3 regions of the Marinobacter adhaerens HP15 genome follow, and region 2 is predicted to be linked to each of the others. Evidence: predicted binding sites of a transcription regulator. Region 2 holds the regulator's gene; each other region holds the start of a gene.
What was found. The regulator LexA, encoded in region 2, represses DNA repair genes until DNA is damaged. The targets are predictions, from matches to a motif close to CTGTNTNNNNANACAG.
Positions count from the first base shown of each region.

Region 1 (2,268 bases), 780 kb from region 2:
GCGAAGGTTGTCGCCGGCCTCACTGATCTGGATCTGGGCTTCGTTCAGCATCTGGATCGTGTCTGCCAGTGCGGGAACATCCACCGGAAGCTGCTCCAGCTGCTGTAACGCCTGGCGCACCAGATCCACTGCGCTGGTTTCATCCTCGGTGCAAAGCAGGGCGGCCTGATGGCTGTTGTGCAGAACCGTATCTGCCTGGCTGAGCTGGGCCTGCTCCTGTTCCAGGTTTTCCTGCTCGCCCGCTTCCAGGGCCAGACGATCCAGTTCTTCCACCTGATACCGCAAAAGCTGGAGTTTGGCCTCTGCTTCATCGGCATTCTGCTGGCGTTCGGTCAGCCGCTGGCGGATCTGGTTCCAGGATTTCCAGGCTTCCCGTGTTTCAGCGGCCAGGGTCTCAACGCCGGCGAACTCATCCACCAGCTTGCGGTGGGTTTCCTTGCGCAAAAGAGACTGGTGCTGATGCTGGCTGTGAATATCCATTAGCACACCGCCCAGTTCCTTGAGGTGGTTCAGGGGGCAGGGTTGGCCATTGATGTAGGCGCGGGAGCGGCCATCCTTGCTGATGACCCGGCGCAGGATGCAATCGTTGTCGTCATCCAGCTCGTGTTCTGCCAACCATTCGGTTGCCTCGGGAATGCCGGATACGTCGAAGGTCGCTGTGATGTCGGCGCGTTTGGCACCATGCCGGACGGCGCCGGCATCGGCTCTGCCGCCCATGGCCAGGCCGAGGGCGTCCAGAACGATGGATTTTCCGGCGCCGGTCTCGCCGGTCAATGCGGTCATGCCCTTGCTGAACTGGAGTTCCACCCGTTCAGCGATGGCGTAATTGGAAACCGTAAGTTGAGTCAGCATGCAGATAACCTCCGCGTTGTTCCTGAAACCGGCAAAACACTGTGGATGTATACAGTGACTGTGAATATATACAGGGTTTTTGTGGTTTGCAAACCTGAGGGAGGTATTTTCTTCAGGATTGCAGGCTTTGGTGGTTGAAACCTGGAGAGCGGGCCCCATATCCGTTCGCAACGACATTTTCCGGCTCGAGGCGGCCGGAGCCCATGTTTAACCGGCCACTGACAGCGGGCCGCTTTAGATGAAGCAGGAGTAGCCATGAGCACTGACGAGAACCGCAACGAGCACGAGGAACTGAACGAAGCCCTCGAGGCTGCGAAAGAGGAGGCCCAGGCCGCTGAAGGCGAAGCCGGCGACAACGAAACCTCCGAAGTGGAAGCGCTCCAGGCTCAGGTTCAGGAATTCCAGGAGCAGATGCTGCGCTCCCTGGCGGAAATGCAGAACGTGCGCCGTCGGGCCGAGATCGACGTTGAGAAGGCGCACAAGTTTGCCCTGGAAAAGTTCGTCAAGGAGCTGCTGCCGGTAGCTGACAGCCTTGAGAAGGCGGTCGAGAGCACCGAGGGTCACGATGAGTCCGGCGAACTGGTTGCCTCAATTCGTGAAGGCGTGGAAATGACCCTGAGTCTTTTCATGTCCAGCCTGAAGAAATTCAACGTTGAGCAGATCAACCCGGTGGGTGAACCGTTCGATCCCCAGCATCACGAGGCCATGTCCATGGTGCCTGCGCCGGATGCCGAGCCGAACAGCGTGGTAGCCGTGGTGCAGAAAGGGTATCTGCTGAATGGTCGTGTTGTGCGGCCGGCCATGGTGGTGGTCGCGAAAGCGGAAGATGCACCAAAAATTGATGAGCAGGCTTGAAAAGCCGGTTAAAGCGCCAATATAGCCAGTAAATAGCGAAAGCGGAGGCAAATGGCCTCCTGGAAAGCATTCAGAAGAATTGGAGTGACTCAATGAGCAAGATTATCGGTATCGACCTGGGAACGACCAACTCTTGTGTAGCCATCATGGATGGCGACAAGGTGAAGGTAATCGAGAACGCCGAGGGTGATCGCACCACCCCGTCCATCATCGCCTACACCGACGATGGTGAGACCCTGGTTGGCCAGTCAGCCAAGCGCCAGGCGGTTACCAACCCGAACAACACCCTGTACGCCATCAAGCGTCTGATCGGTCGTCGTTTTGAAGACGATGTGGTCCAGAAAGACATCAAGATGGTGCCCTACAAGATTGCCAAGGCAGACAACGGTGATGCCTGGGTTGAAGTGAAGGGCGAGAAAATGGCGCCGCCGCAGGTGTCTGCAGAAGTTCTCAAGAAGATGAAGAAGACTGCAGAAGACTACCTGGGCGAAAAAGTGACCGAAGCCGTCATCACTGTTCCGGCCTACTTCAACGACAGCCAGCGTCAGGCTACCAAAGATG
Region 1 covers NC_017506.1:3,238,403-3,240,670, reverse strand. The annotation lists gene recN (DNA repair protein RecN) at 1-852, opposite strand, end outside; gene grpE (nucleotide exchange factor GrpE) at 1,108-1,707, shown strand; gene dnaK (molecular chaperone DnaK) at 1,800-2,268, shown strand, end outside.
Region 1: recN (DNA repair protein RecN) is a predicted target of LexA. The motif match lies at 911-926, and genes of this name have one in related genera.

Region 2 (2,268 bases):
GCAGGTCAAGCGCGCGATTGCGGGTAGGATTGAACTCCAGGTAATCCTCCATGAGCTCCCCGAGGTTTGGTTGATAGTTATCCTCCATCAGGAGCTCGGTGTAGCGGCCGTGCCAGGGTTCGATGTACGTAGTGAATTTGCGGCTGACGTCCAGTTGATGCCGGTGCTTGAGCCATTCATACAGGGCCGCGAACGCCTGGAAGTAACGAACCAGGGTCTCGGGGCTGAGGTCGGGCAACTCAGGATTAAGCTGCAGGCCAAACGCAAAATAGATGGCGTCCCGGCTACCCAGTGCCCCGGCGTTCCTGAGTTTGTCGACGAGCGTTTCAATCACCTCGACGCTGGAAAACTTCAGGGGTGGGCTTATGATCTCGAGGGGTACCACGCGTTCGGCCGCGGCGTCGATCACATCCATCGCCTGTCCACCGAGTTCACGAATGGACTCGGGGAGGCGCTCATCCGCCAGATCAAGATCCTTGATCGGATCGGAATCAAGCTCAACCGTGAAGTCGCCAAGAGCTGTCTGCAAGGTTGTCACATAGCGTGACTTGAGCTCAGGTGTGCCCTCCAGCATCTTCGCCGCCAATGTAACCAGCTCATCGTAGCCCAGACCAGACAGTTCGATCTCGACGCCAACCCGGCGTTCCTTCCCTTCGTTCGTCTCTAGGATGTCAGGCATCCTGCAGGCACTGACTTGGGTCATGGTGCTCCCTGGTTCGTGAGGAATAGTGCCCTAACCATATCACACCGCTGTTGATCCTCATTATTAAGCGGATGCAAGAAAATCAGGGAGCCGACTTTACACTGGATAAAACACTGTATATAGTCAGTTTACTGTATAAAAAAACAGGGCCACCGGAGCCACTCTTACGAGAGGCTGATGTTTGCAGCGGCCCGATCCCGATATAGCGGAGTAGCTTGATGAAGCTGACAGCAAGGCAGTCCCAGGTACTGGATATTATTCGCCGATACGTCGACGAGACCGGCTATCCGCCAACTCGTGCTGAAATCGCGGCAGAACTGGGCTTCCGTTCGGCCAACGCCGCGGAAGAACATCTCCGGGCATTGGCAAGGAAAGGTGCCATCGAGATGGTGCCGGGAGCGAGCCGCGGCATCCGTCTGCCTGAGGCGGAAGAAGACCTGGGCCTCCCGGTCATTGGTCAGGTCGCTGCCGGTAGTCCGATCCTTGCTCAGGAGCACATCGAGGATCACTGCACACTGCAGCCAGAATTCTTTTCGCCGTCTGCAGATTATCTTCTGCGGGTCCGGGGCATGAGCATGAAAGACATCGGTATTCTCGATGGCGACCTGCTGGCAGTTCACAGTACCCAGGATGTTCACAACGGCCAGGTGGTTGTTGCCCGGGTTGGCGATGAGGTCACGGTAAAGCGTTTCCGCAAGGAAGGCTCGAAAGTCTACCTGATTGCCGAAAACGAAGAATTCGCACCGATCGAAGTGGACCTGACCGAACAGGAGCTGTTCATCGAGGGTCTGGGTGTTGGTGTTATCCGCCGCTCTGACCTGCACTGAGCGGTTCGGATAGCCTCAGATAGTTTGAATAACGGGTGAATTATGGAACAAATGAGCTTTAATCAGAATCTGGCCTACAACCCCAATGCTCTGTCCTGTTCAGTGTCGGCAACCGCCGCCCGCGAGCGACGTTCCGTCATTCGCGCCCGACGCGCTCCGGAAACCACCGAACCCAAAGTCTGTGGCAATGTGACGGAGATCATTCTGCCGGAAGGCCAGGTAGAAAATTTCCAGCTGCTGTTGCCAATGCTGACCCAGCTGAATCAGGAGAAGCGCTGGCTGGCCTGGATCGACCCGCCCCAGGCGCTTGTTAGCAAGTGGCAAAAAATGCACGGGATCGTCGCCGGCGAATTGCTGGTGCTGCGTTCAACACCGGACTATCCTGCCCAGGACCTGGCAGAGCGAGCCCTCAGTGCCGGCACCTGTCACGCGGTGGTCATGTGGACCCGTAAACTGGGGCGAACTGCCTTCGAATCCCTGCAAAGAGCCTCGGCCGAGGGCAATAGCCACGGCGTCGTTCTCAGGCAGCGTTAACCGATCAATGCAGGGTGTAGGAGGGCTGGGCGTCTGAGGCGTCCAGTTCGTCATCTTCCCAGTCGATATCGTGGGCAACATTGCCTACAGCCTCAATGCCAGCTGCAATCATTGCTTTGGCAACCGACATATCCCGATCTTCCATCATTTCCCGGGCTTCTTCCGAAAAAGAGATTTTTACCAGTGGCGCACTGTCATCATCAA
Region 2 covers NC_017506.1:2,454,246-2,456,513, reverse strand. The annotation lists gene HP15_RS11635 (amidoligase family protein) at 1-703, opposite strand, end outside; gene lexA (transcriptional repressor LexA) at 919-1,530, shown strand; gene HP15_RS11625 (cell division inhibitor SulA) at 1,573-2,064, shown strand; gene HP15_RS11620 (hypothetical protein) at 2,069-2,268, opposite strand, start outside.

Region 3 (2,268 bases), 1.1 Mb from region 2:
CATTTACCACGGTTACCGTCGGAGTTATACGCCCTCCCCTGAGTCACTCCGGCTCCCGCCATAGCCGTATAACTCCGCCTTTCCTTTTCTAACTTCTCAAACCTATCAGATAGTTACCGTCATTTCTCATGTGATTGTTGGAGTTGTGCGGCAGCGACAAATTCGTCGTCAAACTCCTGAACTGTTTTTGGGGTGCGCAGCCCGGTTGACGAAGGCTTCTAACTCTCCCAGTTACTGGCTGGAATTCGCTTAACGTGAATGTGGCTGATAAGCCGGATGGTGGGGCGGATCAGGAACTGGAAGCTGCCAATGATAAACAGCCAGATGGCCGCTTTCTCGTATTCCGGGAAGAGGAACAGGATGCTCCCCACCAGAAACCAGATGGCGATGAAAAAGTCGTTGATGATGCTGACCACTTCGTAGCGGCGCCGGATGATGAGCTCTTCCCTGCCGAGCTTCAGGGTCAGGGGGTTATCGGTGCGGTTTTCAACCATTCGTCTGGTGGTCTCCGGTCCGGAAGGAGCGCGGCGGAAGCCGGGTTCCGCCGCGATTGGGATTATTGCATGTCGTTGAAAGCAGCGTCGGTTCTCGCTGCCAGGATAAAGTCGTTCTTGTGCAGACCGCCGATTTCGTGGCTCCACCAGCTCACTGCAACTTTGCCGTACTCCAGAACAACCACGGGGTGATGGTCTTCTTCTTCGGCAAGTTCGCCAATTTTGTTGGTGAGTTCCAGGGCCTTCACAAAGTTTTTAAGTTTGTAGACCTTATGAAGCTGTTCTTCCCCGTCAATTTCCAGAATTTCCCAGTCTGGAACCTCTTTATGCAGCTGCTGCTTTTCTTCCTCGGTCGCCTTGCTTGCGTTCGGGCTGCAGGCTTCACAGCTGTGTGCTTTCAGGTCACTCATTTCAACCTCCATGGTTGATGGCTGTATTACAAGCGTGGGTCGTGCCCTTCGCTTTATCAACCCTTCTCTTGAAATCCGGCCGCTTTCCGAATACTGTATATTTAAACAGTATTTCGAGAGTTTTCATCATGAGCGAGCTTCTGAACACGCTGATGCAGGATGCCCGTGTCTGGCAGGGGCACCGCCACACCCAGACTACACAGCCTGCGGAATCAACCGGTTACCAGGTGCTGGATAACCAGCTCGGCGGCCTGGGCTGGCCCCGGGGCGCACTGAGCGAATGCCTGCTGGATGCACCGGGTATTGGCGAGCTGCATTTGCTGCTGCCTCTTATGCAACGGGTGTGCAATGAGGGCAAAAGCGTGTTCTGGCTGAATCCGCCACATACGCCTTATGCCCCTGCCCTGGCCCGGGAAGGCGTCAATCTGGACCAGGTGGTACTGATCCATACCGACGATGAAGGCGACTCTCTGTGGACACTGGAGAACTGCCTGCGCTCACCAGTAACCGGCCTGGTGATGGCCTGGCCGGGAAAGCTGGCCTCACGGGAAGTCCGTCGCCTGCAACTGGCCGCCGAAGCCGGGAGCAATGTGTGTGTGCTGTTCAGGGAACGACGTTACGCCGGGCAGAATTCTCCGGCTGCCCTGCGGCTGGAGCTGGAACCGGGGGAGCAGCAGGATCTCAAGGTGAATGTGCTCAAGCGCCGGGGGAGCTGGCCCGGGCAGCGCTGTTCACTGGCCATGGCCCAGCGGGCCGATCTCTCCTTCCGTGAAACCACCCGGGTTGTCCGGGGCCCATGGTCGGGTTCAACCGGGTAATAACGCTCCATGCTCTGGCTGTATCTGCATTTCCCGCACCTGGTGCTGGACCATATTCGGCGCACCCGTGAAGATGAGGGCGCCCTGGTGGTGGTTGAAGGCTCTGGCCAGAAGGTGATCCAGGCCTGCCCGGACGCCAGGAGCCAGGGTATTCGTAGCGGCATGCGCCTGAAAACCGCCATCAGCCTGGCGCCGGATCTGGGCATGGTGCGGGCCGATGAAACCCAGGAAGCCAGGATTCTGGAAGATCAGGCCCGCTGGCTGTACCGCTATGCGGCCCATATTGTGCTGGTGCCGCCCGATGGTCTGTTAGCCGAAATTGGCAGCCTTCAAAAACTGTATGGCGGGCTGCCCGCCGTTTGGCAAACCGTGGAACAGGGGCTGAATGAGCGCCAGCTGAATGCCTGGATCGGTATTGGCTATACCCCTTTGGCGGCCCGGCTGATTGCCCGCGCCGGCAAGGGGGAATGCACGGCAGACAAAGGCCACATTCTTCGAAGCCTGAGCCAGATGCCCCTGCTGGCAGCGGAATTCAACGAGAAAGCC
Region 3 covers NC_017506.1:1,403,177-1,405,444, reverse strand. The annotation lists gene HP15_RS06710 (YrhK family protein) at 219-494, opposite strand; gene HP15_RS06705 (4a-hydroxytetrahydrobiopterin dehydratase) at 557-904, opposite strand; gene imuA (translesion DNA synthesis-associated protein ImuA) at 1,033-1,722, shown strand; gene HP15_RS06695 (Y-family DNA polymerase) at 1,732-2,268, shown strand, end outside.
Region 3: imuA (translesion DNA synthesis-associated protein ImuA) is a predicted target of LexA. The motif match lies at 998-1,013, and genes of this name have one in related genera.